DNA from 3 places in the Enterobacter sp. ECC-175 genome. Region 1 is predicted to be linked to each of the others. Evidence: predicted binding sites of a transcription regulator. Region 1 holds the regulator's gene; each other region holds the start of a gene.
What was found. Region 1 encodes LexA, which represses DNA repair genes until DNA is damaged. Its sites were predicted from a motif close to TNCTGTATGTACATACAGNA; they were not measured.

Region 1 (10,150 bases):
CGGAAATCATCATTGCTGCCAGGGCGGACAATGCGAAAACGCGTGCGCCAGTCTTGATCTTCATATCTGCCATCCTTTTTGGTGATGTGCTCGTGGATACATGAGGTGGTTCAACGTGGCTCAGTCTCCTTATTTGACATCCTCTTTCCATCCTCCCGGCCCCTACGCCCCACCCCCGCGTTGTGTGATCTCCGTTGCATAAATTTAAGTTATGAGTGCTGGCGCACATAAAACCCCTCTGAATTTTGCAGGCGGGGTCACGATTTTCGCCTCAGCCTGCCAGATGCGGTCGCAGAGCGTCATCTCTCATCCTCCCGCCTCCTCCCCCATAAAAAAGGCGGGGGGTGGAGGATTCACGAAAGTAATGGATACCCCATAGTGAACTTATGTTGAATGTTTCTGTCGGTGACAGGTTGTAACGAAGGGAGAAGGGCATGGCGAGCGTACAGCTACGTAATGTAACGAAGGCCTGGGGCGACGTAGTGGTGTCTAAAGACATCAATCTGGACATCCACGAAGGTGAGTTCGTGGTGTTCGTGGGTCCTTCAGGCTGTGGTAAATCTACCCTGCTGCGTATGATTGCCGGTCTTGAAACGATCACCAGCGGCGATTTGTTTATTGGTGATGCCCGGATGAACGACACCCCGCCAGCCGAGCGCGGCGTGGGCATGGTGTTCCAGTCTTATGCGCTTTATCCCCACCTGTCCGTTTCCGAGAACATGTCTTTCGGCCTGAAGCTGGCCGGTGCGAAGAAAGAGGTTATCAACCAGCGCGTGACCCAGGTCGCCGAGGTGTTACAGCTGGCGCACCTGCTGGAACGCAAGCCGAAAGCGCTCTCCGGCGGCCAGCGCCAGCGCGTGGCGATTGGTCGTACGCTGGTGGCAGAGCCGCGCGTGTTCCTGCTCGATGAACCCCTTTCCAACCTGGATGCCGCCCTGCGCGTCCAGATGCGTATCGAAATTTCCCGTCTGCACAAGCGTCTTGGCCGCACGATGATTTACGTCACCCACGATCAGGTCGAGGCGATGACCCTGGCCGATAAAATTGTGGTGCTGGACGCCGGCCGCGTGGCGCAGGTGGGTAAACCGCTGGAGCTGTATCACTACCCGGCAGACCGCTTTGTTGCGGGCTTTATTGGCTCGCCAAAGATGAACTTCCTGCCCGTCAAAGTGACCGCAACGGCGATTGAACAGGTACAGGTCGAGCTGCCAAACCGCCAGCAGGTCTGGCTACCGGTGGACAGCGCGAACGTACAGGTCGGGGCAAATATGTCCCTCGGCATTCGTCCGGAACATTTGCTGCCGAGCCACATCGCGGATGTGACCCTCGAAGGTGAAGTTCAGGTCGTCGAACAGCTTGGTCACGAAACACAGATTCATATCCAGATCCCCGCCATCCGTCAAAACCTGGTCTACCGCCAGAATGACGTGGTGTTGGTAGAAGAGGGTGCCAAATTCGCTATCGGCTTGCCGCCAGAGCGCTGCCATCTGTTCCGTGAAGATGGCTCCGCATGTCGTCGGCTGCATCAAGAGCCAGGCGTTTAAGCAATCCCAAAAGAAAACACGAAGCCGACAGGTGAAGTGTTCAAAGAAAAGCAATGATCTCAGGAGATAGAATGATGATTACTCTGCGCAAACTTCCTCTGGCAGTTGCCGTCGCAGCGGGCGTAATGTCTGCTCAGGCGCTGGCAGTGGATTTCCATGGTTATGCTCGTTCCGGTATCGGCTGGACGGGAAGTGGCGGCGAACAACAATGTTTCCAGGCAACGGGTGCACAAAGTAAATACCGTCTCGGTAACGAATGTGAAACCTATGCCGAACTGAAGCTGGGCCAGGAAGTATGGAAAGAAGGCGATAAGAGCTTCTATTTCGATACTAACGTCGCGTACTCCGTGGCGCAGCAGAATGACTGGGAAGCGACCGATCCCGCGTTCCGTGAAGCTAACGTGCAGGGTAAAAACCTGATTGAATGGCTGCCGGGCTCTACCATCTGGGCCGGTAAGCGCTTCTATCAGCGTCACGACGTTCACATGATCGACTTCTACTACTGGGATATCTCTGGTCCTGGTGCGGGTCTGGAAAACATCGACGTCGGCTTCGGTAAACTCTCTCTGGCAGCAACCCGTTCTTCTGAAGCGGGCGGCTCTTCCTCCTTCGCCAGCAACAGCATTTATGATTACACCACGCGCACCGCGAACGACGTCTTTGACGTGCGTTTAGCGCAGATGGAAGTTAACCCGGGCGGCACCCTGGAGCTGGGCGTTGACTACGGCCGTGCCAACCCGCGTGATGACTATCGCCTGGTTGACGGCGCGTCTAAAGACGGCTGGATGTTCACCGCTGAACACACCCAGAGCATGCTGAAAGGCTACAACAAGTTTGTGGTTCAGTACGCCACCGACTCCATGACCTCTCAGGGTAAAGGCCTGTCTCAAGGTTCTGGCGTAGGCATTGACGGCAACTCCGGCTTTGCGTATGACATCAACAACAACGGCAGCCTGCTGCGTATCCTCGACCACGGTGCAATCTCCCTGGGCGATAGCTGGGACCTGATGTACGTCGGTATGTATCAGGACATCGACTGGGATAACAACAACGGCACCAAGTGGTGGACCGTGGGCGTACGTCCAATGTACAAATGGACGCCAATCATGAGCACCCTGCTGGAAGTGGGCTACGACAACGTCAAATCCCAGGAAACTGGCGACACCAACAACCAGTACAAAATCACCCTGGCACAACAGTGGCAGGCTGGCGACAGCATCTGGTCTCGTCCGGCTATCCGCGTCTTCGCAACCTACGCGAAGTGGGATGAGAAGTGGGGCTACGACTACAACGGTAACCCAGGAAATAACCCTAACTACGGTAAAGCGTTTAAAGATGGCTTCAACGGCGGTTCCTTCGGCCGCGGCGACAGCGACGAGTGGTCCTTCGGCGCCCAGATGGAAATCTGGTGGTAATCCCGTCTTAACCTGACGTAATGACCAAACTGAGGGGCGAAAGCCCCTCAATCCTTGGGGCAGCGCGCTATTGCCTGGCTACCGCTGAACCCGTGCTTTCTGAGGTGATAACAATGAAAATGAACAAAACTCTCCTTGCCGTTTGCCTGTCTGCAGGCCTGCTGGCGAGCGTACCTGCCGTTACGCTGGCTGACGTGAATTTCGTCCCCCAGAACACGACCTCCGCACCGTCTATTCCTGCCGCGTCGCTCCAGCAGCTCACCTGGACGCCGGTCGATCAATCTAAAACGCAGACCACCCAGCTTTCAACGGGCGGCCAGCAGCTGAACGTGCCGGGCATCACCGGCCCGGTTGCCGCCTATAGCGTTCCGGCCAACATTGGCGAGCTGGCCATTACCCTGACCAGCGAAGTGAACAAACAAACCAGCGTGTTTGCGCCGAACGTGCTGATTCTCGATCAGAACATGACGCCATCGGCGTTTTTCCCAAGCGAATACTTTACCTACCAGGAGCCGGGCGTGATGAGCGCTGACCGCCTGGAAGGGGTGATGCGCCTGACGCCTGCGCTGGGACAGCAAAAACTCTACGTGCTGGTCTTTACCACCGAGCAAGATCTGCAGAAAACCACCACATTGCTCGATCCGGCAAAAGCCTATGCGAAGGGTACCGGCAACGCCGTGCCGGATATTCCGGACCCGATTGCCCGCCACGTGACCGACGGAACGCTGAAGCTGAAGGTGAAAACCAACAGCGGCTCCAGCGTGTTGGTTGGCCCGCTGTTTGGCTCCTCCGGCAATGGTCCTGTGACCGTGGGCAACACTGCCGCACCGGTTTACGCCGCACCGGCTGCCCCTGTCGCCGCCGCGCCAGCCGCTGCGCCGGCGAAGAAAGCGGAGCCGGTACTGAACGACACCGAAGCATACTTCAACAACGCGATTAAGCAGGCCGTGAAGCGCGGCGATGTCGATAAGGCGCTGAAGCTGCTTGATGAGGCCGAACGTTTAGGTTCAACCACTGCCCGTTCCACCTTTATCAGCAGTGTAAAAGGCAAGGGGTGATCGTCTCCCCGCAGTGCTGATTTGTTAGTTTTAGTGCGCCTGAGTGGGCGCACTTTTTTTCATGCCGTCCGTGTCTGTTGCACCGTTGTTGCGATAGTGATCGTTAAATAACGTTTGACCGCCCCCAAGCCGCGTTTCTGCGATACAATGCCATTACGTTATGTATCGGAGAGTCTGGCATGTCACACCCTGCGCTAACGCAATTGCGTGCGCTGCGCTATTTAGACCACATACCCGCGCTTGAACCGGCGCAGCTTGACTGGCTGCTGCTGGAAGATTCCATGACAAAACGTTTTGAGCAACAGGGTAAAACGGTCACGGTGACGATGATCCGCGAAGGATTTGTCGCTGCCGATGAGGTTGCCAGCGAGCTGCCGCTGCTGCCGTCTGAAGAACGCTACTGGCTGCGCGAGATCCTGCTCTGCGCTGACGGCGAGCCGTGGCTTGCCGGACGGACGGTGGTACCAGAATCCACCCTTTCCGGGCCCGAGCTCGCGCTGCAGCGGCTGGGAAAAACGCCGCTGGGGCGCTATCTTTTCACCTCGTCCGAGCTTACCCGAGATTTCATTGAGATTGGTCGCGATGCCGATCTGTGGGGGCGCCGTTCCCGCCTTCGCCTGAGCGGTAAGCCGCTCATCCTGACGGAACTGTTTTTACCAGCATCGCCGCTGTACTAAGAGGAAGAGAAAATGGAGTGGAGTCTGACGCAGAACAAGCTGCTGGCCTTTCACCGCCTGATGCGCACGGATAAACCGATCGGCGCGCTGCTGCTGCTGTGGCCGACCCTGTGGGCGCTGTGGGTTGCTACGCCGGGCGTACCGCCCCTGTGGATCCTGGCAGTGTTCGTTGCGGGCGTTTGGCTGATGCGCGCGGCGGGCTGCGTGGTCAATGACTATGCGGACCGCAAGTTTGACGGGCACGTGAAGCGCACGGCCCATAGACCGCTGCCGAGCGGCCAGGTTTCCGAGAAAGAGGCCCGCACGCTGTTTGTGGTGCTGGTGCTGCTCTCCTTCCTGCTGGTGTTAACGCTTAACACCATGACCATTCTGCTTTCGGTTGCCGCACTGGCGCTGGCCTGGGTGTATCCGTTTATGAAGCGCTACACCCATCTGCCGCAGGTGGTGCTGGGCGCTGCGTTTGGCTGGTCGATCCCGATGGCGTTTGCCGCGGTGAGCGAATCTGTGCCGCTGAGCTGCTGGCTCATGTTCCTGGCCAACATTCTCTGGGCCGTGGCGTACGATACGCAATATGCCATGGTTGACCGCGACGACGACCTGAAGATCGGTATCAAATCGACGGCGATTTTGTTCGGGCGTCAGGACAAGCTGATCATCGGTATTCTGCAGGTTGCGGTGCTGGCGCTGATGGTGGCCATTGGTCGCCTTAACGGCCTGAACTGGGAGTTTTACTGGTCCGTGCTGGTGGCGGGGCTGCTGTTTGCGTATCAGCAAAAGCTGATTGCGAAGCGGGAACGCGAAGCGTGCTTTAAGGCGTTTATGAACAATAACTACGTGGGCCTGGTGCTGTTTTTGGGGCTGGCGATGAGTTACTTTTCATAAAAGTACGGCAGCCGAATGGCTGCCGTTTTGTTTTCTCCCTCTCCCCGTGGGTGAGGGCATCAGTCCGCTGATAACATCACTCGCCCTGCGTCGAGCTCTCAATCGTTAAACGCACGTCGGCGGTAATCAGCTCTGCCAGCATCTGATAGATCTTCATCGTCTCTTCCGGCTCGGCATCGCCCGTGTCGCTAATGAACCCTTCGTCACGCAGCGTCAGCACCAGCGAGCTGAACACCGCCTTGTCAAAGAACTCAGGCGCATTGATACCGTGCAGAACGGAGAGGCGCTGTGCCAGCGTGCGGCTCTCTTTTTCCAGCGTGCCGCGGTTAATGGACGGATTCGCGCTCAGCAGCCAGAAGGTGATGGCGTAGCGTTGCAGCGTTTCGCGCGCGCCAGCGGCCAGCAGCTGCAGAGTTCTGGAGCGTGACGGGTTGATGAGCAGCTCGTTCTCATTAACCGTAATCAGCCCCTGACGACGCATCTCTTCCGTCATCTTAGCCAGCTCGGCGGCCAGCTCGTCTTTGCTCCAGCGCAGGAACAGCTCCGCTTTCAGCATCGGATAGATGGCTTCAATGTGGCGTAACAGCTCCTGATGCGAAATGCGGCGGTGCTGGGTCAGAATGGCGGCCATCAGGGACGGCAGCATCAGCATATGCGTGATGTTGTTGCGATAGTAGGTCATCAGCACCGCCTGCTCGCGCGGCAGAATGATGATGTCACCAATCGTATCCTTCTCGACTTCAAACTTGTTCATCTGCAGCGCGTGGTCGATAAGCTCGCTGGCGGTAGCAGAAGGAACGGTCGAATCGACGGAGTACGGCACGTTGCGCATGATGCTCAGGTAGCAATCGAGCTGCTCGGTCAGCTGCTCGCGGGTGAGCGAGCGCTGGCGCGAGGCCAGAAGCGCCGTGCAGCACAGGTTCATGGCGTTTGCCGCACCGGCGCTGTTGATACGCACCATCAGCTCTGACGCAATGCCGTTGACGGTCGGCGTCAGCCACGCTGGACGCACCGCTTCGATGGGATCGATGGATTCACGCCACTCGGGAACGTGGGTATTCAGGTACGTCATCAGCGGCATTGGCTCGCCGAAGTTCACGTAGCCCTCGCCCAGGTTGCGCAGCTTGCTGAGGCCGCGCAGCATCTGCGGCAGGCTCTCTTTCTCTTTGGTTGCCCCGCGCAGCTCTTTGGCGTAGGTGCCCACTTCCATCACGTGCTCATAGCCAATATAGATTGGCACCAGTGTGATAGGGCGCGTACCGCCGCGCAGCATCGCCTGGATAGTCATCGACAGCGTGCCGGTCTTTGGATCGAGCAAACGTCCGGTGCGGGAACGTCCGCCCTCGACGAAGTATTCTACGGAATAGCCGCGGCTGAAAAGCTCGCCGAGGTATTCACGGAAGACGGTCGAGTAGAGCTTGTTGCCCTTAAAGGTTCGACGAATAAAGAATGCGCCCAGGCGGCGGAAGATCGGGCCCGCTGGCCAGAAGTTCAGGTTAATACCGGCCGCAATATGCGGCGGCACCAGCCCCTGGTGGTAAAGCACGTAGGAGAGCAGCAGGTAGTCCATATGGCTACGGTGGCAAGGCACGTAGACAATTTCATGGCCGTCATGTGCCAGCTGGCGCACGCGCTCGGCGTTATGGACGTTAATCCCCTGATAGAGCCGGTTCCAGGTGAAGCCCAGAATGCGGTCAGACAGGCGAATCATCTCGTAGGAGAAGTTCGCGGCGATCTCTTCCATCAGCGCGATGGCGTTCTGCTGGGCCTTCTCGTGGGAGATTTTCTTGCTGCGCGCCTCGTCTTCGACGGCGCGGGCAATCGCTTTAGAGGCCAGCAGCTTGTTGAACAGATCCTGGCGCGCAGGCAGGCGAGGGCCAACCGCGGCGAGACGCTGACGCGCAAAGTGCATACGCGCCACGCGCGCGAGCTTTTGTGCGATGATCTTGTCCGTTCCGTGCTCGTCCGCCATGCGGCGCAGCGAAACAGAAGGGGAGAAACGCACGAAGCTGTCGCGTCCCAGCCAGGAGACGGCGAAGAATTTTTGAATGCCGTTAAGCATGCGCAGCGGCGGATTCTCTTCACCCTTTTCACGGCCCGGTCGGCGGCCAAACATCACGGAGACCGGCACCATCTGCACGTCCAGATCGGGATTGCTGCGGTGCAGATCGAGGTAGTCGTGGAACAGCTTGATCGACTCTTCTTTCGGCGTGTAATAGGTAAACACGCGCGGCCCGCCGTGAATGAACACATAGCGCGGCAGCAGCGTACCGTCGACTTCCAGCGGTTCAAGCGGGTCAGGCAGATCGTGCGCCAGGCACTGCGCGCGAAGCGTTAACAGGTCAGCCTTCGAGTTATAAGGCAAAACGTACATAATGGGGCGCGAGGTATCGAGCCCTAATTCCAGCGCGGGTTCTGCTGGGATAGACTTACTTTTTACCAGTACGCTTAATGGTAAATTAAGTAATTTGTAGTAAATTCGTGGCCAGCCGGACATAAACGATGTAAAGCCTCTGGTTAATAATGCAATTGCGGCGCAAGGATAACAGAAAGCGCGCAAAATTTCTGTTGTTACCCGTCATACTTCAGGTGGCAGCAAACGCGCTGCGGCTGTAGTTATTGACGCTCTTTCCAATAAAAGGTTCTTTTAATGGCCAATAATACCACTGGGTTAACCCGAATCATCAAAGCCGCCGGCTATTCATGGAAAGGTTTCCGTGCCGCATGGCTCAATGAAGCCGCTTTTCGCCAGGAAGGGGTCGCCGCTATCGTCGCGGTTATCATCGCCTGTTTCCTGGATGTTGATGCAATAACTCGCGTACTTCTCATCGGTTCGGTGCTTTTGGTGATGATAGTGGAAATTCTCAATAGCGCTATTGAGGCGGTTGTTGACCGTATCGGTTCCGATTTCCACGAGCTTTCCGGACGCGCAAAAGACATGGGGTCTGCTGCTGTACTGCTGGCGATTATCGTCGCGGCGATAACCTGGGTCACGCTGCTTTGGTCGCATTTCCGATGAGCCTCGAGAAATAATTAAGTCCCTGGTTTTTTGTGCAGTTTTTGGTTCCAAATTCGCCTTTGACTGTATATACTCACAGCATAACTGTATATACACCCAGGGGGCGGAATGAAAGCGTTAACGACCAGGCAGCAAGAGGTGTTTGATCTCATCCGGGATCATATCGGCCAGACGGGTATGCCACCCACGCGTGCGGAAATCGCGCAGCGTCTGGGCTTCCGTTCTCCAAACGCTGCCGAGGAACACCTGAAAGCGCTGGCACGTAAAGGCGTGATTGAGATCGTCTCCGGCGCGTCTCGCGGTATTCGTCTGCTTGTCGAAGAAGAGACGGGTATTCCGCTGGTTGGCCGCGTTGCAGCCGGTGAGCCGCTGCTGGCGCAGCAGCATATTGAAGGCCACTATCAGGTCGATCCTGGGATGTTCAAGCCAAGCGCTGACTTCCTGCTGCGCGTTAGCGGGATGTCCATGAAAGACATCGGGATTCTTGACGGTGACCTGCTGGCCGTTCACAAGACGCAGGACGTGCGCAACGGGCAGGTTGTTGTCGCGCGTATTGATGACGAAGTGACCGTTAAGCGCCTGAAAAAACAGGGCAACACCGTGCAGCTTCTGCCGGAAAACAACGAGTTCACGCCGATTGTGGTAGACCTGCGCGAACAGAGCTTCTCCATCGAGGGCCTGGCGGTTGGCGTTATCCGCAACGGCGAATGGCTGTAATCTCTTCCTGACGGGCTGCGGTTTCTCCGCGGCCCGTTTCGTATTATCGTCCCCGGTATTTTCCCATGTCTCTGCTGACGGCTTCCGATAAAGCATTGTGGCGTCTTGCGCTGCCGATGATCTTCTCCAATATCACCGTTCCTCTCCTGGGGCTTGTTGATACGGCGGTGATTGGCCACCTTGACTCTCCCGTGTATCTGGGCGGCGTCGCGATTGGCGCAACGGCGACCAGCTTCCTCTTTATGCTGCTGCTCTTTTTGCGCATGAGCACCACCGGGCTGACGGCGCAGGCGTATGGCGCGAAAGATCCGCTGCGCCTGGCGCGCGCGCTGGTGCAGCCGTTAATCCTGGCGGTGGGCGCAGGAATACTGATTGTCCTGCTGCGCTCTCCGCTTATTGATTTAGCGCTGCATATCGTCGGCGGCAGCGAGGCGGTGCTTGAGCAGGCGAGGCGTTTTCTGGCGATCCGCTGGCTTAGTGCGCCCGCGTCGCTGGCAAACCTCGTTTTGCTCGGGTGGCTGCTGGGCGTTCAGTATGCCCGCGCCCCGGTGATCCTGCTGGTGGTGGGCAACCTGCTTAATATCGTCCTCGATCTGTGGCTAGTCATCGGCCTGCACATGAACGTGCAGGGAGCGGCTCTTGCGACGGTAGTGGCGGAGTACGGCACGCTTCTCATCGGATTAGGGATGGTCTGGCGCGTGCTGGCGATGCGCGGGATCTCGGTTGCGCTGCTGAAAAAGGCCTGGCGCGGCAATATTCGCAAGCTGCTGGCGCTCAACCGCGACATCATGCTGCGTTCGCTTCTGCTACAGCTGTGCTTTGGCGCGCTGACCGTCTA
Region 2 (10,150 bases), 500 kb from region 1:
ACCCGCGCGCAGCAGGCTGCTGGTGCAGGTGAAGCGGTTTCCACGGCCGGGACGCAGGTAGTCGACGCGTAAATCGATCGTGCCCATCCGCGACAGGCGCTGGCGCAGCTCGTCCTCGTTGATAGTGTCGTGGCGCGTCAGCGTGCTGCCCACGCAGACCAGCCCGGCCGCAACGTCCAGCGCCGAGGCAATCACGCCGCCGTGCAGAATGCTTTGCGCCCAGTTACCTACCATCATCGGCTGGTTGTTAAAGTTAAGCTTCGCAAAGTCCTTCTCGTAACGCTCCAGCTCCAGCCCCAGCGCGCGGTTAAACGGCATGTGGTAAACAAAAATTTCGCCCACGAGTTTCAACGCTTCTTCAGCGGTAAGCATGGCTGACATCGGTATAGCATCCTTGTTGTTAACAAAATGTTGATTTTATGCTTCGCTACGGAGAAATTCCACTTTCAGAAACCAGGAGGGGAAGTTCGCGCGGAAAAATGTAGAATGCGTCTACAAAACTATTCATTAGACGTCACAATCTCAGGAGAACACCACCGATGCGGACGTATCTGGGTTGGTTACTGGCGGCGGTTTCGCTGCCCCTCACAGCATATGCGCAGGAAGCAACGGTTAACGAGGTACATGATACGCCTGCCGTGCGCGGCAGCATCATTGCGAACCTGCTTCAGGAGCATGACAATCCGTTCACGCTTTATCCGTACGACACCAACTATTTGCTCTACACCTGGACCAGCGATCTCAATAAAGAAGCGATTCGCTCCTATGACTGGGCTGAGAATGCGCGTAAGGACGAGGTGAAATACCAGCTCAGCCTGGCGTTTCCGTTCTGGCGCGGGATCCTGGGGCCGAACTCGGTGCTCGGCGCATCGTATACGCAAAAATCCTGGTGGCAGCTCTCGAACAGCGGTGAATCTTCACCGTTCCGTGAGACCAACTACGAGCCGCAGCTGTTCCTGGGCTTCGCGACGGACTACGAGTTTGCCGGCTGGACGCTGCGCGACGTCGAGGTTGGTTTTAACCATGACTCTAACGGGCGCTCCGATCCCACTTCGCGCAGCTGGAACCGCGCCTATACCCGCCTGATGGCGCAGAACGGCAATTACATGGTGGAAGTGAAGCCGTGGTTTGTCGTGGGATCGACCGATGACAACCCGGACATCACCAAATACATGGGTTACTACCAGCTTAAGATTGGCTATCAGCTGGGTGACGCGGTGCTGAGCGCTAAAGGCCAGTACAACTGGAACACGGGCTACGGCGGCGCGGAGCTTGGCGTCAGCTACCCGGTGAGCAAACACGTTCGTCTTTATACGCAGGTTTATAGCGGTTACGGCGAGTCGCTTATCGACTATAACTTCAACCAGACCCGCGTTGGCGTGGGCGTCATGTTGAACGATATTTTCTGATCTGCTCGAATGTTTTTGCGTTAAACGTTGAAGTTTCTCTCTCAGGCGCTGAAAATAGCGCCTGTTTTATTTCTGGCAAATGGGGTTAACGTGGCGCAGGCGGAAGTATTGAATCAGGAATCGCTGGCTAAACAGGTTTTGCAAGAAACCTTTGGCTATCAGCAGTTCCGCCCCGGCCAGGAAACCATCATTGAGACCGTGCTGGAAGGCCGTGATTGTCTGGTGGTGATGCCGACGGGCGGCGGGAAATCGCTGTGCTATCAGGTTCCCGCGCTGGTGCTTAACGGCCTGACGGTGGTGGTATCCCCCCTCATTTCCCTGATGAAGGACCAGGTCGATCAGCTGCTCGCCAACGGCGTAGCGGCGGCCTGCCTGAACTCCACCCAGACCCGCGAGCAGCAGCAAGAGGTGATGGCCGGCTGCCGCACCGGGCAGGTCCGCCTGCTGTATATCGCGCCTGAACGGCTGATGCTGGATAACTTCCTCGACCATCTGTCGCACTGGAATCCGGTGCTGCTGGCGGTGGACGAAGCGCACTGTATTTCCCAGTGGGGGCACGACTTCCGCCCGGAATACGCCGCGCTAGGCCAGCTGCGCCAGCGCTTCCCCGAGCTGCCGTTTATGGCGCTCACCGCCACGGCGGATGACACCACGCGTCAGGATATCGTCCGGCTTCTGGGCCTGAACGATCCGTTTATCCAGGTCAGCAGCTTTGACCGCCCGAACATCCGCTACATGCTGATGGAAAAATTCAAGCCGCTGGATCAGCTTCTGCGCTACGTGCAGGAGCAGCGCGGCAAATCCGGCATCATCTACTGCAACAGCCGCGCGAAGGTGGAAGACACCGCCGCGCGCCTGCAAAACCGCGGCTTTAGCGCCGCGGCCTATCATGCCGGGTTAGAAAACCACATCCGCGCCGACGTGCAGGAAAAATTCCAGCGCGACGATCTGCAAATCGTGGTCGCCACGGTGGCGTTCGGCATGGGGATCAACAAGCCCAACGTGCGCTTTGTGGTGCATTTCGACATTCCGCGCAACATCGAATCCTACTATCAGGAAACGGGCCGCGCCGGGCGCGACGGGCTGCCTGCGGAAGCGATGCTGTTTTACGATCCGGCCGATATGGCGTGGCTGCGCCGCTGTCTGGAAGAGAAGCCCCAGGGCCAGCTGCAGGATATCGAGCGTCACAAGCTCAACGCGATGGGTGCGTTTGCCGAAGCGCAAACCTGCCGCCGCCTGGTGCTGCTCAACTACTTTGGCGAAGGGCGACAGGAGCCGTGCGGCAACTGCGATATCTGCCTCGACCCACCAAAGCAGTACGATGGCCTGATGGACGCGCGCAAGGCGCTCTCGACCATTGGTCGCGTGAATCAACGCTTCGGGATGGGCTACGTGGTGGAAGTGCTGCGCGGCGCCAATAACCAGCGCATCCGCGATATGGGCCACGACAAGCTGCCCGTCTACGGCATAGGTAAAGAGCAGAGCCACGAGCACTGGGTCAGCATTATTCGCCAGCTGATCCACCTTGGCTTTGCCACGCAAAACATTGCTCAACACTCTGCGCTTCAGCTGACGGAAGCGGCGCGGCCGGTGCTGCGCGGTGAGGTTGAACTGAAGCTCGCCGTGCCGCGCGTGGTCGCGCTCAAGCCGCGCGTGATGCAAAAATCTTACGGCGGCAACTACGATCGCAAGCTGTTTGCCAAGCTGCGCAAGCTGCGTAAGGCCATTGCCGACGAAGAGAACATTCCGCCGTACGTGGTGTTCAACGACGCGACGCTTATCGAGATGGCCGAGCAGATGCCGCTTAGCGCAAGCGAAATGCTCAGCGTCAACGGCGTCGGCACGCGCAAGCTCGAGCGCTTCGGCAAGGAGTTTATGGCGCTTATTCGCTCTCACGCTGATGGTGATGATGAGGAGTAGTCAGCCGGGCAAAAAAGTGCCAGGATGGTGACTCACTGAATTATTCCCCCGCGAGTTAATTATGTTGATGCTATTTCTTACCGTGGCGTTAGTGCACATCGTTGCGCTGATGAGCCCCGGCCCTGACTTTTTCTTCGTATCGCAAACTGCCGTCAGCCGTTCTCGTAAAGAGGCGATGATGGGCGTGCTGGGCATTACCATGGGCGTAATGGTCTGGGCGGCGGTTGCGCTGCTTGGCCTGAACCTGATTCTGGCGAAGATGGCCTGGCTGCATAACATCATTATGGTCGGCGGCGGCCTGTATCTGTGCTGGATGGGCTATCAGATGCTGCGCGGGGCGCTGAAGAAAGAAGAGAAAAAAGCGGAAGAGCCACAGGTGGAGCTGGCAACGGGCGGCCGCAGCTTTGTGAAAGGGCTGTTGACCAACCTGGCGAACCCGAAAGCGATTATTTACTTCGGGTCCGTGTTCTCTCTGTTCGTCGGCGATAGCGTCGGCGCGGGCGCGCGCTGGGGCATCTTCCTGCTGATCGTCGTTGAAACCTTTGCCTGGTTCACCGTCGTCGCCAGCCTGTTTGCCTTACCGGCGATGCGCCGAGGCTACCAGCGCATTGCGAAGTGGATCGACGGCTTCGCCGGCGCGCTGTTCGCGGGCTTCGGCATCCACCTCATCATTTCTCGCTAAGCGTGACGCGCTGACGCAAGCAGCGCGCCCACCAGCATAAACAGCGAACCAAATACCTTATTGAGGGCCTTCATCTGCTTAGGCCCTTTAATCCATGCCGCAATCCGCTGCGCCAGCGTCGCGTAGCCAATCATCACAATGATATCGACGATAATGGTGGTCGCGCCGAGGACCACGTACTGCATCACCTGGGGCTGATGCGGAACGATGAACTGCGGGAACAGCGCGGCGAGAAAGACAATGCTTTTCGGGTTAGTCAGGTTCACAAACACCGCGCGCTTAAACAGGCGGCCGCGGGTTTGCGTGTGGGCGAGGGTATTGAGATCAATCGAGCCCGCCGCGCGCCACTGCTGAATGCCGAGCCAAATCAGATACGCCGCACCGGCCCATTTGAGCACCTCAAACGCCAGCACCGAGCGTGAGAACAGCGTGCCGAGGCCAATCCCCACCAGGACGATGTGGATGCCTAGCCCGGTTTGTAAACCGGCAATCGACGCCGCCGCCCCGCGATACCCGTGGTTAATCGAGGTGGTCATGGTGTTGATGGCGCCAGAGCCGGGGGAAAGGCTGAGGATAATGGATGTCAGCAGGTACGCGAACCACCACTCGAAGGTCATTTGAAGCTCCCGAATCGTCTGTTTTTATGCCACAATACGCTATTGTTGAGTCATTTTGTGACCGGTTAAGAAAAAACGATATTCCTTGGCTTACAGGGGTGGAAACCCAATGTTGCAGCAGAAAAAGGACTGGGAAACACGAGAAAACGCATTTGCTGCTTTCTCTATGGGGCCGCTGACCGATTTCTGGCGTCAGCGCGAGGAAGATGAGTTTACGGGCGTCGATAACGTTCCGGTGCGCTTTGTGCGTTTTCGTAACGAGCAAAACGACCGCGTCATCGTGGTCTGCCCTGGCCGTATCGAAAGCTACGTCAAATACGCCGAGCTGGCGTATGACCTGGTTCACATGGGCTTTGATGTCCTGATTATCGATCATCGCGGACAAGGCCTTTCCGGGCGCATGCTGTCGGATACGCACCGCGGTCACGTGGATCATTTCAGCGATTACGTCGACGATCTCGCCGCCTTCTGGCAGCAGGAAGTTCAGCCGGGGCCGTGGCGCAAGCGCTACATCCTGGCGCACTCGATGGGCGGCGCTATCGCCACGCTTTTCCTGCAGCGTCATGCGCATCAGTGCGATGCCATCGCGCTGACCGCACCGATGTACGGCATCGTGATCCGTTTTCCAGACTGGATGGTACGTCCACTTCTCGACTGGGCTGAGGGCCATCAGCGCATCCGGGAAGGATATGCCATCGGCACGGGCCGCTGGCGCGCGCTGCCGTTTGCGCTCAACGTGCTCACCCACAGCCGACAGCGCTATCGCCGCAACCTGCGCTTTTACGCCGATGAGCCGCGCCTGCGCGTGGGCGGCCCTACCTGGCACTGGGTGCGTGAAGGTGTTTTAGCCGGTGAGCAGGTATTGGCCGGCGTGGCAAACGATGCCACGCCGACGCTTCTGATTCAGGCAGAAGACGAGCGTGTGGTGGATAACCGCATGCACGACCGCTTTTGTGAACTGCGCGCCGCCGCTGGTCATCCCTGTGAGGGGGAGAAACCGCTGGTCATCCACGGCGCGTACCATGAGATCCTTTTCGAAAAGGACGCTATGCGCTCAGTCGCGCTGAACGCCATCGTCGAGTTTTTCGACAGGCATAACTGATTATTTTTTTTACCAGAGGTTGAGATCCCTATGTACCAGGTTGTTGCATCTGACTTAGATGGCACGCTGCTTTCGCCCGACCACACCCTCTCGCCTTACGCGAAAGAGACCCTAAAGCTCCTGACTGCCCGTGGCGTGAACTTCGTGTTTGCCACCGGTCGTCATCACGTAGACGTGGGGCAGATCCGCGATAATCTGGAGATCAAATCGTACATGATCACCTCCAACGGGGCGCGCGTGCACGATACCGACGGTAACCTGATTTTCACCCATAACCTCGACCGCGACATCGCCGCCGATCTCTTCGGCGTGGTGCATAACAACCCGGCGATCGTCACCAACGTTTACCGCGACGACGAGTGGTTTATGAACCGCCACCGCCCGGATGAGATGCGCTTCTTCAAAGAGGCGGTCTTTCAGTATTCTCTCTACGAGCCGGGTTTGCTGGAGCCGGAAGGGATCAGCAAAGTGTTCTTTACCTGTGAAAGCCACGAGGAACTTCTTCCGCTGGAGCAGGCGATCAACGCGCGCTGGGGCGATCGCGTGAACGTGAGCTTCTCGACGCTGACCTGCCTGGAAGTGATGGCGGGCGGCGTGTCGAAAGGTCACGCCCTGGAAGCCGTCGCGAAGCGTCTGGGCTTTGAGCTGAAGGACTGCATCGCCTTCGGTGACGGCATGAACGACGCCGAAATGCTCTCCATGGCGGGCAAAGGCTGCATCATGGAAAACGCGCACCAGCGTTTGAAAGACCTGCACCCGGAGCTGGAAGTGATCGGCACCAACGGCGACAACGCTGTTCCGAAGTATCTGCGCAAGCTGTTCCTTGAATAATCCTCAATCGGTTATTTATCGTTCAGTTGTCAACTAAAGAGTTCGCTACAATGCTCCTCCTTCTTTTTGCGAGACGAGCATTGTGGCGCTACTCATTATCACCACCATCCTGTGGGCCTTCTCCTTTAGCCTGATTGGCGAATACCTTGCGGGTTCGGTCGACAGCTACTTTTCGGTGCTGATGCGCGTGGGGCTGGCCGCGCTGGTGTTCCTGCCGTTTCTGCGTACGCGCGGGCAGTCGCTGAAAACCATTCTGCTGTACATGCTGGTGGGCGCGATGCAGCTCGGCATCATGTATCTGTTTAGCTTCCGGGCCTATGTCTATCTGTCCGTCTCGGAGTTTCTGCTTTTCACCGTGCTCACGCCGCTCTATATCACGCTGATATACGACCTGCTCAGCAGGCGTCGCCTGCGCTGGGGATATTTGCTGAGCGCCGCGCTGGCGGTGATCGGCGCGGCGATTATTCGCTATGACAAGGTAAGCGATCACTTCTGGACCGGGCTGATGTTCGTCCAGCTTGCCAATATCAGCTTTGCCATCGGCATGGTGGGCTATAAGCGCCTGATGGAAACCCGCCCGATGCCGCAGCACAATGCCTTCGCCTGGTTCTATATGGGCGCGGCGATCGTTGCGGTAGCGGCGTGGTTTATGCTCGGCAACCCGCAGAAGCTACCGACCACGTCGCTACAGTGGGGCGTTCTGGTCTGGCTGGGCGTGGTGGCCTCAGGGCTGGGTTACTTCATGTGGAACTACGGCGCGACGCAGGTCGACGCCGGTACGCTGGGGATCATGAATAACGTACATGTGCCCGCGGGGCTGCTGGTGAACCTCGCCATCTGGCAGGAGCAGCCGCACTGGCCGAGCTTCCTTATTGGGGGAGCGGTGATTCTGGCTTCGCTGTGGGTGCATCGACGCTGGGTCGCTCCGCGCTCCGCACAAACGGAAGATGGTCGCAGGCGTGATTCCGCGCTGAGCGAATAAACGCTTCCGTAATGGCCTGGCGCTGCTCGCCGTCGCGCACGGCGGCGTACAGCCGGCTCCACAGGCCTTCACCCAGGGTTTTGGTGACCACCAGACCCTGGCGCTCAAAGCTCTCTACCACCCAGTGCGGCAGCGCCGCAATGCCCATTCTGGCAGCAACCATCTGAATCAGCAGCAGGGTGTTATCCACGCTTTTCAGCTGCGGGCTCACGCCTGCCGGCTGCAGGAAGTGGCGCCAGATATCCAGGCGGCTGCGCTGTACCGGATAAATCAGCAGCAATTCTGTCGCCAGGTCTTCTGGCGTAATGCGCGTTTTGGCCGCCAGCGGATGATCCGGCGCCAGCACCAGGCGCACTTCAAAATCAAACATCGGCGAATAGTGCAGGCCGCTGCGCGGCAGAATGTCTGACGTCATCACCAGGTCCAGCTCGCCCTGCTGGAGCGAGGGCTGCGGGTCAAAGGTCACGCCGGATTTAAAGTCCATCTCCACCTGCGGCCACTTCTGGCGGAAGTTCTCAAGCGCGGGCGTCAGCCACTGAATGCAGCTATGGCACTCAATGGCGATACGCAGCCTGGTCTGCTGCGGCTCATTGCACGACTGCAGCGCGCTGGCAATCTGCGGCAGCACCTGATTCGCCAGCTGTAGAAGAATCTCGCCCTGCGGCGTAAAGCGCAGCGGCTGGCTTTTACGCACAAACAGACGAAAGCCAAGGCGTTGTTCCAGATCGCTGAACTGGTGGGAAAGGGCGGACTGGGTCTGGTGCAGCGTGGCCGCCGCCGCCGCGAGCGATCCGCTGTTCCGCAACGCTTGTAGCGTTTTCAGGTGTTTTATCTCGATCATGAAAGTCCTTCACTTCGCCATGAACATTTTGCGCTTGAGGAATATACAGTACCTTTACATTATGGAAGTGTAAACATCTGGACGTCTAAAACGTAAAAATTCACAAGGGGCATACCATGACAATCCGCACTCACACTCTCGGTTTCCCTCGCGTTGGCCTGCGCCGCGAGCTGAAAAAAGCACAGGAAAGCTACTGGGCGGGCAATTCCACCCGCGAAGAGCTGCTGGCCGTTGGCCGCGAGCTGCGCGCCCGCCACTGGGAGCAGCAAAAGCAGGCGGGCATTGACCTCCTGCCGGTGGGCGATTTCGCCTGGTACGACCATGTTCTGACGACCAGCCTGCTGTTAGGCAACGTGCCGGCTCGTCATCAGAACAAAGATGGATCGGTCGATATCGATACCCTGTTCCGCATCGGCCGCGGCCGCGCACCAACGGGTGAGCCAGCGGCAGCGGCGGAAATGACCAAGTGGTTTAACACCAACTATCACTATATGGTGCCGGAGTTTGTGAGGGGCCAGCAGTTTACGCTGGGCTGGACGCAACTGCTGGACGAAGTGGATGAAGCGCTGGCGCTGGGCCACCAGTTGAAGCCCGTGCTGCTCGGGCCGGTAACGTACCTGTGGCTGGGCAAAGTCAAAGGCGAGCAGTTTGACCGCCTCAGCCTGCTAAACGATATTCTGCCGGTCTACAAGCAGGTGCTGAGCGAGCTGGGCAAGCGCGGCATCCAGTGGGTGCAAATCGACGAACCGGCGCTGGTGCTGGAGCTGCCCCAGGCCTGGCTTGATGCCTTTAAACCGGCGTACGACGCGCTCACCGGGCAGGTGAAGCTGCTGCTGACCACCTATTTCGAGGGCGTCACGCCAAACCTCGACGCCATCACCGCGCTGCCGGTTCAGGGCCTGCACGTTGACCTGGTACACGGCAAAGACGATGTGGCCGAGCTGCACAGCCGCCTGCCTGCGGACTGGCTGCTCTCCGCCGGTCTGATCAACGGTCGTAACGTCTGGCGCGCCGATCTCACGGAAAAATATGGCCAAATTAAAGAGATCGTCGGCGAACGCGAGCTGTGGGTAGCCTCTTCCTGCTCGCTGCTGCACAGCCCGATTGATTTGAGCGTCGAAACGCGTCTGGATGCGGAAGTGAAAAGCTGGTTTGCCTTCGCCCTGCAAAAATGTGAGGAGCTTGCGCTGCTGCGCGACGCTCTGAACTCGGGCGACACGGCGGCGATTGCCGAGTGGAGCGCCCCGATTCAGGCGCGCCGCCACTCGGCACGCGTGCACAACCCGGCGGTCGAAAAACGCCTGGCAGCCATCACCGCCCGGGACAGTCAGCGTCAGAGCCCGTATGAAGTGCGCGCCGAAGCCCAGCGCGCCCGCTTTAACCTGCCCGCGTGGCCGACCACCACCATCGGTTCCTTCCCGCAGACCACCGAGATCCGCGGCCTGCGCCTGGACTTTAAAAAGGGCAACCTTGATGCCAATCACTACCGCACCGGCATCGCCGAACACATCAAGCAGGCGATTATCGAGCAGGAGCGTCTTGGCTTGGACGTACTGGTCCACGGCGAAGCCGAACGTAACGACATGGTGGAATACTTTGGCGAGCATCTCGACGGCTTCGTCTTTACCCAAAACGGCTGGGTGCAGAGCTACGGCTCCCGCTGCGTGAAGCCGCCGGTGGTCATTGGTGACGTGAGCCGCCCGGAAGCGATTACCGTCGAATGGGCGAAGTACGCCCAGTCGCTGACGGACAAGCCGGTGAAAGGC
Region 3 (10,150 bases), 510 kb from region 1:
CGACCCACAGAGGAGTCACCTATGTCTAAGTCTGATGTTTTTCATCTCGGCCTCACTAAAAACGATCTACAAGGGGCTACGCTGGCTATCGTCCCGGGCGATCCTGAGCGTGTGGAAAAGATCGCCGCGCTGATGGATAAGCCGGTTAAGCTGGCAGCCCATCGCGAGTTCACCACCTGGCGCGCAGAGCTGGATGGCAAAGCGGTGATCGTATGTTCTACCGGCATCGGTGGCCCGTCTACCTCTATTGCCGTTGAGGAACTGGCGCAGCTGGGCATTCGTACTTTCCTGCGTATCGGTACAACGGGCGCTATTCAGCCGCACATCAACGTGGGCGACGTGCTGGTGACGACCGCATCCGTGCGTCTGGACGGGGCAAGCCTGCACTTCGCGCCGATGGAATTCCCGGCAGTGGCGGACTTCGCCTGTACAACCGCGCTGGTTGAAGCCGCGAAATCCGTAGGTGCAACCACCCACGTGGGCGTAACCGCCTCCTCCGATACCTTCTATCCTGGTCAGGAGCGTTACGACACCTTCTCTGGCCGCGTGGTCAGCCGCTTCAAAGGCTCTATGGAAGAGTGGCAGTCCATGGGCGTTATGAACTATGAAATGGAGTCAGCAACGCTGCTGACCATGTGCGCAAGCCAGGGTCTGCGTGCCGGTATGGTGGCGGGCGTTATCGTCAACCGTACCCAGCAGGAGATCCCGAACGCTGAAACCATGAAGCAGACCGAAAGTCATGCGGTGAAAATCGTGGTGGAAGCGGCTCGCCGCCTGATCTAGTTCTCTCTTCAGTGACAAAAGGCCGACACGTTCGGCCTTTTCTTTTTTGCGTAACGCCTCGCAGGAAAACCCTTTCAAACTGGACGTTTATACAGCACAATTCTATGTTGTGCGGGTAATTCGTTGATGCAGGGGGCATTGTGGACATCTCATTCCTGATTTATGCGGTGATAGCGCTGGTGGGCGCAGGCGTTGGCTGGCTAATCTCCAGCTATCAACACGCGCAGCAAAAAGCCGACCAGCTTGCAGAGCGCGAAGAGATCGTTGCGGAGCTAAGCGCGACAAAGCAACAGCTTGCGCAAAGTGCCCACTGGCGCGACGAGTGTGAACTGCTCAACAACGAATTGCGAAACCTTCGCGATATCAACACCTCGCTGGAGGCCGATCTCCGCGAAGTCACCACCCGCCTCGAATCCACGCAGCTGCACGCCGAAGACAAAATTCGTCAGATGATCAACAGCGAACAGCGCCTGAGCGAGCAGTTTGAGAACCTCGCCAACCGAATATTTGAGCAGAGCAACCGGCGCGTTGACGAACAAAACAGGCAAAGCCTGAATGGGCTATTAACGCCGCTGCGCGAGCAGCTGGACGGTTTTCGCCGTCAGGTACAGGACAGCTTTGGCCAGGAAGCGCGCGAGCGCCACACGCTGGCGCATGAGATCCGCAATCTCCAGCAGCTGAATGCGCAGATGGCGCAGGAGGCGGTTAACCTGACGCGCGCGCTTAAGGGCGACAATAAAACGCAGGGCAACTGGGGCGAGGTGGTGCTGACGCGCGTGCTCGAAGCGTCCGGCCTGCGTGAAGGATATGAATACGAAACACAGGTTAGCATTGAGAACGACGCCCGCTCGCGTATGCAGCCTGACGTGATCGTGCGCCTGCCACAGGGCAAGGACGTGGTGATCGATGCCAAAATGACGCTGGTGGCCTACGAGCGCTATTTCAATGCGGAAGACGACTATACCCGCGAGGCGGCGCTGCAGGAGCATATTGCCTCCGTGCGTAACCACATTCGCCTGCTGGGCAGAAAAGATTATCAACAGCTTCCGGGGCTGCGCTCGTTAGATTACGTGCTGATGTTTATTCCGGTAGAGCCCGCGTTTCTGCTGGCGCTCGACAGACAGCCCGAACTGATTACCGAAGCGCTGAGAAATAACATTATGCTGGTTAGCCCGACGACGCTGCTGGTGGCTTTGCGCACCATTGCGAATCTCTGGCGTTACGAGCATCAGAGCCGTAACGCACAGCAAATCGCCGATCGCGCCAGCAAGCTGTACGACAAAATGCGCCTGTTCGTGGACGACATGTCCTCCGTTGGGCAAAGCCTGGATCGCGCGCAGGATAACTACCGCCAGGCAATGAAAAAGCTCTCTTCCGGGCGCGGTAATCTTTTAGCGCAGGCTGAGGCATTTCGTAGCTTGGGGGTGGAAGTAAAACGCGAGATTAATCCGGAACTGGTGGAGCAGGCGACGGCGCAGGATGAAGAGTTCCGGCTCCGGGAAGCCTCTGACAATCATAAAACAGGCGGTGGAGACAACGATTTAGCGGCGAATTTACCACCAGATGAGTCAACGGAACGTTACGTTCGCGGCGGTTGAATCGTAGGGCAAACGCGCCCAATCTGTTACACTTCACAAACATTTTACTGATAAGCAGGCTCTGAGATGGTTGAAGATTCACAAGACACGACGCACTTTGGCTTTCAGACTGTCGCCAAGGCGCAGAAGGCAGACATGGTGGCCCACGTATTTCATTCCGTGGCGGCGAAGTACGATGTAATGAATGACCTGATGTCGTTCGGCATTCATCGCTTGTGGAAGCGCTTCACCATCGACTGCAGCGGCGTGCGTCGCGGGCAAACGGTACTTGATTTGGCGGGCGGCACGGGCGATTTGACAGCGAAGTTTTCCCGTCTGGTAGGCGAAACCGGCCGCGTTGTTCTGGCCGACATCAACGATTCCATGCTGAAAATGGGACGCGAAAAGCTGCGTAACATCGGTGTGGTGGGCAACGTGGAGTATGTGCAGGCCAACGCCGAAGCACTGCCGTTCCCGGATAACACCTTCGACTGCATCACCATCTCATTCGGCCTGCGTAACGTTACCGATAAAGACAAAGCGCTGCGCTCCATGTACCGCGTGCTTAAGCCCGGCGGACGCCTGCTGGTGCTGGAATTTTCAAAACCGATTATCGATCCGCTGAGCAAAGCCTACGACGCTTATTCGTTCCATGTGCTTCCGCGCATTGGCGAGCTTGTGGCAAACGACGCGGAGAGCTATCGCTATCTGGCGGAATCCATCCGTATGCACCCGGATCAGGACACCCTGAAAGCGATGATGCAGGATGCAGAATTTGAAAACGTTGAGTATTTCAACATGACGGCGGGTGTCGTTGCGCTGCATCGCGGTTATAAGTTCTGAGTGGAGGTCTCCTGTGCCCTTTAAACCCTTAGTCACCGCAGGCATCGAGAATGTGCTTAATGCCTTCCTGTACCGTGCGCCAGCGTTAAAGTCCGCGCGCCAGCGCCTCAACGGAAAGGTGTTACGCATTTCGTTAAGCGAGTTTTCAACGCCGCTTGTGCTGGTCTTCAGCGAGCGCCAGCTCGACGTGCTGGGCGAGTGGGAAGGTGAAGCCGACTGCTCTGTTATCACGCGCATGAGCGTGCTGCCAAAACTGCGCGATCGCCAGCAGCTGACGACGCTGATCCGCAGCGGTGAATTGCAGGTTGAGGGCGATATCCAGGTGGTACAGAACTTCGTTGCGCTGAGCGATCTGGCGGAGTTTGATCCCGCAGAGCTGCTTGCACCTTATATTGGCGACATCGCCGCCGAAGGGATCAGCAAAGCGGTCCACGGCGGTACGACGTTCCTGCGTAAAAGCCTGCAGCGCCAGCAGCGCTACGCGGCTGAAGTATTAACCGAAGAGTGGCGCATGGCGCCCGGGCCACTTGAAATGGCATGGTTTGCGGAAGAGACCGCAGCCGTTGAGCGCGCAGTTGATGCATTGACCAAACGGCTGGAAAAACTGGAGGGCAAATGACGCCTGGTGAAATTCGGCGCCTCTATTTTATCATCCGCACCTTTTTGAGTTACGGGCTCGACGAGCTTATCCCCAAAATGCGTATCACGCTGCCGCTTCGCATCTGGCGGCGGATGTTATTCTGGATGCCAAACCGTCACAAAGATCAGCCGTTAGGTGAACGTCTGCGCCTTGCGCTGCAGGAGCTTGGCCCGGTATGGATCAAGTTTGGACAGATGCTGTCTACCCGGCGCGATCTCTTCCCGCCGCTGATTGCCGATGAGCTTGCGATGCTGCAGGACCGCGTTGCCCCGTTTGACGGAGAGAGAGCGAAAAAACAGATTGAAGAGGCGATGGGCAGCATTCCCGTCGATACCTGGTTTGATGATTTTGATATTAAACCGCTGGCATCCGCGTCAATCGCCCAGGTTCACACCGCTCGGCTGAAGGAGAACGGCAAAGAGGTCGTCATCAAGGTGATCCGCCCGGATATCCTGCCGGTTATTAAAGCGGACATGAAGCTAATTTACCGCCTGGCCCGCTGGGTGCCGCGCCTGCTGCCTGATGGACGCCGTCTGCGTCCTATGGAAGTCGTGCGTGAATATGAAAAAACGCTGATTGACGAGCTGAACCTGCTGCGTGAATCCGCGAACGCTATTCAGTTACGACGCAACTTCGAAGACAGCCCCATGCTGTACGTCCCCGAAGTCTACTCAGACTACTGCAGCCAGAATATGATGGTGATGGAACGCATTTACGGTATTCCAGTGTCTGACGTGGCCGCGCTTGAAAAACAGGGTACCAACATGAAGCTGCTGGCCGAGCGCGGCGTGCAGGTCTTCTTTACCCAGGTGTTCCGCGACAGCTTTTTCCATGCGGACATGCATCCGGGCAATATCTTCGTCAGCTATGAACATCCCGAAGACCCAAAATACATTGGTATCGACTGCGGTATTGTTGGCTCGCTGAACAAAGAAGATAAGCGCTATCTCGCCGAGAACTTTATCGCCTTCTTCAATCGCGACTACCGCAAGGTGGCTGAGCTGCACGTTGACTCCGGCTGGGTTCCGCCCGATACCAACGTTGAAGAGTTTGAGTTTGCTATTCGTACGGTGTGTGAACCCATTTTTGAAAAACCGCTGTCAGAGATCTCTTTTGGCCACGTTCTGCTGAACCTGTTCAACACCGCGCGCCGCTTCAATATGGAAGTCCAGCCGCAATTAGTTTTACTTCAGAAAACATTACTTTACGTTGAGGGCGTAGGCCGCCAGCTCTATCCTCAGTTAGACTTGTGGAAAACGGCAAAGCCATTCCTGGAATCCTGGATTAAGGATCAGGTCGGTATTCCGGCGCTGGTGCGCTCGTTTAAGGAGAAAGCACCGTTCTGGATCGAAAAAATGCCCGAAATACCTGAACTGGTTTACGACAGTTTGCGTCAGAGCAAGAATCTTCAGCACAGCATGGATAAAATCGCCAGCGAGTTGCAGGCTAGTCGCGTTCGCCAGGGGCAGTCGCGCTATCTCTTCGGTATTGGCGCGACGCTGCTGCTAAGCGGAACGCTTCTGCTGATCAATCGGCCAGATTGGGAAATGATGCCCGCCTGGCTAATGGCCGCTGGTGTTGTCGTCTGGCTCGCGGGCTGGAGAAAAACGCGCTGAAATTGCATCGCTATCACCAGGTCGCATACGTATAATGCGATCTGATTAATTAATCATCTATCACTGAGGAATATGTATGGGTGGTATCAGTATCTGGCAATTGGTCATTATTGCCGTCATCGTCGTGCTGCTGTTTGGCACGAAGAAACTCGGTTCCATTGGTTCCGACCTTGGTGCATCAATTAAAGGCTTCAAAAAAGCCATGAGCGATGATGAGAATAAGCAGGATAAATCCAGCCAGGACGCTGACTTCACTGCTAAATCTATTGCCGACAAGCAGGATGAAGCCAAAAAGGAAGACGCTAAACGCCACGATAAAGAGCAGGTGTAATTCGTGTTCGATATTGGTTTTGGTGAGCTGCTATTGGTCTTCGTGATTGGCCTGATTGTGCTTGGGCCTCAGCGTTTGCCTGTTGCGGTGAAAACCGTGGTAGGTTGGGTGCGCGCGCTTCGCTCGCTGGCAACCACCGTACAGAACGAGCTGGCGCAAGAGCTTAAGCTTCAGGAATTTCAGGACAGCCTGAAAAAGGTTGAGAAGGCGAGCATGGACAACCTGACGCCGGAGCTGAAAGCCTCAATGGATGAACTGCGCGAAGCGGCGGAATCTATGAAGCGCTCATACAGCGTTAACGATCCTGAAAAAGCGAGCGATGAAGCTAACACTATCCATAATCCGGTGGTGAAGAACAGCGAAGCGCAGCGAGAGGGCGTCACGCCTGCCAGCGCGGAGCATCAGGCCGATGCGCCGGAGCAGACGCCGCAGGAATCTGAACTCAAAAAACAGGTACAGCCGGAAGAGGCCGTCGGCAAAACGGCTGAAGCCAAACCCGCAGCGCCCGTTTCCGAATCATCCCCCTCGTCGAGTGATAAAGCGTAACCATGGCAGTAGATGATACTCAACCGCTTATTACGCATCTTATTGAGCTGCGTAAGCGCCTGTTAAACTGCATTATTGCGGTTTTCCTCATTTTCCTGTGCCTGGTCTATTTCGCCAACGATATCTACCAGGTTGTCTCCGCGCCGCTGATCAAACAGATGCCGCTGGGTGCGACGATGATTGCAACGGATGTTGCTTCACCGTTCTTTACCCCGATTAAGCTGACGTTTTGGGTGTCGCTGATTGCCTCTGCCCCGGTCATTCTGTACCAGGTGTGGGCGTTTGTGGCACCCGCGCTGTACAGACACGAGCGCAAGCTGGTTATCCCGCTGCTGGTGTCCAGCTCCCTGCTGTTCTATATCGGCATGGCGTTTGCCTATTTCGTGGTGTTCCCGCTGGCCTTTGGCTTCCTGACGCACACCGCGCCGGTTGGGGTGCAGGTCTCTACCGACATCGCAAGCTACCTTAGCTTCGTCATGGCGCTGTTTATGGCGTTCGGCGTGGCGTTTGAAGTGCCGGTAGCGATCGTGCTGCTCTGCTGGGTTGGCGTGACCACGCCTGAAGACCTGCGCAAAAAGCGTCCGTATATTCTGGTTGGCGCGTTCGTGGTCGGTATGCTGCTCACGCCGCCGGACGTTTTCTCGCAAACGCTGTTAGCCATTCCGATGTACTGCCTGTTTGAGGTGGGGGTCTTCTTCTCCCGTTTCTACGTGGGTAAAGGACGTCGGCGGGACGACGAAGACGACGAGTCTGAAAAGACCACCGAAGAATAATTCCAGCCGCCCGTCAGGGCGGTTTTTACATGGGGACCAGCATGTTTGATATCGGGCTCAATCTGACCAGCTCGCAGTTTGCTAAAGATCGCGATGAGGTTGTGGCGCGCGCGTTTGATGCAGGCGTGAAGGGGCTGTTACTGACCGGTACGAATCTTCACGAAAGTGAACAGGCGCAGCAGATGGCGCATCGCTACGCGCGATGCTGGTCGACCGCGGGCGTGCATCCGCATGACAGCAGCCAGTGGACCAATGAAAGCGCTGAAGCGCTCCGCGCGCTGGCACAAACGCCTGAAGTAGTGGCGATCGGCGAGTGCGGGCTGGATTTTAACCGCAACTTCTCCACGCCTCAGGAGCAGGAGTACGCCTTTACCGTGCAGCTTGCGCTGGCGGCAGAGCTGGGGATGCCGGTGTTTATGCACTGCCGAGACGCGCACGAGCGTTTTCTGGCGCTGCTGGAACCGTGGCTCGATAAACTGCCCGGCGCGGTGCTGCACTGCTTCACCGGTTCATATCAGGAGGCGCAGGATTGCCTGAAGCGGGGGCTTTATCTGGGCATTACGGGCTGGGTCTGCGACGAACGCCGCGGGCTGGCACTCCGAGAACTGCTGCCCTCAATTCCGGCCGAGCGGCTGCTGGTCGAAACCGATGCACCCTATCTGCTGCCGCGCGATATGAAGCCTAAGCCTGCATCCCGGCGCAATGAACCGGCGTATCTGGGGCATATTGTTGAGCGCGTCGCGCACTGGCGCGGAGAAAACGTGCAGCAGCTGGCAGCGCAAACGGACGAAAACGTGCGCCGCCTGTTTGGCGTGCAATTTTAAACTTTGCGGAAGTCGGTGTTTTTGACGCTCTGCAGCACCTGCTTGTTCAGCAGGTTAAGCAGCAGCATAGAGCGCGCTTCCCCATCCGGCTCGGAGAAGATGGCCTGCAATCCTTCAAACGCACCTTCGGTAATCACCACGCTGTCGCCTTCATAAGGCGTGTCAGGGTCGGTGATGTCTTCGGGCTGTTGATAGACAGAAAGCTGATGGATAACCTTTGACGGAACCGTCGCCGGTTGCGCACCAAAGCGCACAAAATGGCTGACGCCGCGCGTTGCGCTGATGGTTGTGGTGTGGATAACTTCCGGATCAAACTCGACGAACAGATAGTTGGGAAAAAGCGGTTCACTGACGGTCGTGCGCTTCCCACGCTGCATTTTTTCAAGCGTAATGACGGGCGTCAGGCAATTTACAGACTGACGTTCAAGATGTTCCTGCGCGCGCTGAAGTTGGCCGCGTTTGCAATACAGTAAATACCAGGCCTGCATAATCACTTTTTCCCTTTGTTCGGGGCGCAAGCATACCAAAAACCCTTCTGGATCGCTAAGGTGATTATAATGGCCGTAAGCCGCGGTAGTTCACGCTAATTTAACAAAATTACAGCATCACGCCGCCTTACGCCGTATAATGAAGCGCTTACAGAGAGGCCATGACTAACTGCATGAAATATCACGATCTTCGCGACTTCCTGACGCTGCTGGAAAAGCAGGGCGAACTCAAGCGCATTACGCTACCTGTTGATCCCTATCTGGAAATGACAGAAATAGCCGACCGCACCCTGCGTGCCGGTGGCCCGGCGCTGCTGTTTGAAAACCCCAAAGGCTACTCAATGCCGGTGCTGTGCAACCTGTTTGGCACGCCTCGGCGCGTGGCGTTGGGCATGGGGCAAGAGGATGTCACGGCGTTACGTGAAGTCGGCAAGCTGCTGGCCTTTCTGAAAGAGCCGGAGCCGCCTAAAGGCTTCCGCGATCTGTTCGACAAGCTGCCGCAGTTTAAGCAGGTGTTGAACATGCCCACCAAACGCCTGCGCGGCGCGCCGTGCCAGCAAAAAGTGCTGGAGGGCGAGGCGGTCGACCTGACGAAAATCCCGATTATGCAGTGCTGGCCTGAAGATGCTGCGCCGCTCATCACCTGGGGCCTGACCGTGACGCGCGGTCCGCACAAAGAGCGTCAGAACCTCGGCATCTATCGCCAGCAGCGGATCGGTAAAAATAAACTTATCATGCGCTGGCTGTCGCATCGCGGCGGCGCGCTGGATTTCCAGGAGTGGTGCGCGGCGCATCCCGGTGAGCGTTTCCCCGTCTCCGTGGCGCTGGGCGCTGACCCGGCAACGATTCTGGGCGCGGTCACGCCGGTTCCTGATACCCTTTCCGAATATGCCTTTGCCGGGCTGCTGCGCGGCACGAAAACCGAAGTGGTAAAATGCATTTCTAACGATCTAGAAGTGCCTGCCAGCGCTGAAATCGTCCTTGAAGGCTATATCGAACAGGGCGAGCTGGCCCCGGAAGGGCCTTACGGCGACCACACGGGCTATTACAATGAAGTGGATAATTTCCCGGTGTTTACCGTTACGCATATTACCCAGCGTGAAGATGCGATTTACCATTCGACCTATACGGGTCGCCCACCGGATGAACCGGCCGTACTGGGCGTGGCGCTGAACGAGGTGTTCGTTCCGATTCTGCAAAAGCAGTTCCCGGAAATTGTTGATTTTTATCTGCCGCCGGAAGGATGTTCCTATCGCCTGGCGGTGGTGACGATGAAGAAGCAGTACGCGGGCCACGCGAAACGCGTCATGATGGGCGTTTGGTCTTTCCTGCGCCAGTTTATGTATACCAAATTTGTTATTGTCTGCGATGATGACGTCAACGCCCGCGACTGGAACGATGTCATTTGGGCTATCACCACGCGCATGGATCCGGCGCGTGATACGGTGTTAGTCGAAAATACGCCGATAGATTATCTGGACTTTGCCTCGCCGGTTTCCGGGCTTGGCTCAAAAATGGGACTGGATGCCACGAACAAATGGCCAGGCGAAACCGAACGTGAATGGGGCCGCCCGATCAAAAAAGATCCTGCCGTGACCGCGCGAATTGACGCGATCTGGAACGAGTTGGCCATAATGAGTAACGGTAAGCCAGAGACTGACCGTTAAGCCCTATAGACTTCCCGACAGAGAGAGCGAATGACAACCTTAAGCTGTAAAGTGACCTCGGT

Region 2: a site for LexA is predicted at 8,416-8,435, ahead of metR (HTH-type transcriptional regulator MetR). Genes of this name have one in related genera too.
Region 3: a site for LexA is predicted at 861-880, ahead of rmuC (DNA recombination protein RmuC). Genes of this name have one in related genera too.

What each region holds. Positions count from the first base shown of each region.
Region 1 covers NZ_CP143776.1:871,448-881,597, forward strand. The annotation lists gene malE (maltose/maltodextrin ABC transporter substrate-binding protein MalE) at 1-64, opposite strand, end outside; gene malK (maltose/maltodextrin ABC transporter ATP-binding protein MalK) at 435-1,544, shown strand; gene V1599_RS04140 (maltoporin) at 1,616-2,959, shown strand; gene malM (maltose operon protein MalM) at 3,073-4,017, shown strand; gene ubiC (chorismate lyase) at 4,197-4,694, shown strand; gene ubiA (4-hydroxybenzoate octaprenyltransferase) at 4,707-5,576, shown strand; gene plsB (glycerol-3-phosphate 1-O-acyltransferase PlsB) at 5,653-8,073, opposite strand; gene V1599_RS04165 (diacylglycerol kinase) at 8,227-8,595, shown strand; gene lexA (transcriptional repressor LexA) at 8,704-9,312, shown strand; gene dinF (MATE family efflux transporter DinF) at 9,378-10,150, shown strand, end outside.
Region 2 covers NZ_CP143776.1:368,466-378,615, reverse strand. The annotation lists gene yigI (acyl-CoA thioesterase YigI) at 1-381, opposite strand, end outside; gene pldA (phospholipase A) at 540-1,409, shown strand; gene recQ (ATP-dependent DNA helicase RecQ) at 1,500-3,329, shown strand; gene rhtC (threonine export protein RhtC) at 3,391-4,011, shown strand; gene rhtB (homoserine/homoserine lactone efflux protein) at 4,008-4,628, opposite strand; gene pldB (lysophospholipase L2) at 4,738-5,730, shown strand; gene yigL (sugar/pyridoxal phosphate phosphatase YigL) at 5,761-6,561, shown strand; gene V1599_RS01855 (carboxylate/amino acid/amine transporter) at 6,644-7,543, shown strand; gene metR (HTH-type transcriptional regulator MetR) at 7,431-8,384, opposite strand; gene metE (5-methyltetrahydropteroyltriglutamate--homocysteine S-methyltransferase) at 8,501-10,150, shown strand, end outside.
Region 3 covers NZ_CP143776.1:356,584-366,733, reverse strand. The annotation lists gene udp (uridine phosphorylase) at 22-783, shown strand; gene rmuC (DNA recombination protein RmuC) at 924-2,381, shown strand; gene ubiE (bifunctional demethylmenaquinone methyltransferase/2-methoxy-6-polyprenyl-1,4-benzoquinol methylase UbiE) at 2,448-3,203, shown strand; gene ubiJ (ubiquinone biosynthesis protein UbiJ) at 3,217-3,822, shown strand; gene ubiB (ubiquinone biosynthesis regulatory protein kinase UbiB) at 3,819-5,459, shown strand; gene tatA (Sec-independent protein translocase subunit TatA) at 5,536-5,790, shown strand; gene tatB (Sec-independent protein translocase protein TatB) at 5,794-6,336, shown strand; gene tatC (Sec-independent protein translocase subunit TatC) at 6,339-7,109, shown strand; gene tatD (3'-5' ssDNA/RNA exonuclease TatD) at 7,151-7,933, shown strand; gene rfaH (transcription/translation regulatory transformer protein RfaH) at 7,930-8,421, opposite strand; gene ubiD (4-hydroxy-3-polyprenylbenzoate decarboxylase) at 8,583-10,088, shown strand; gene fre (NAD(P)H-flavin reductase) at 10,119-10,150, shown strand, end outside.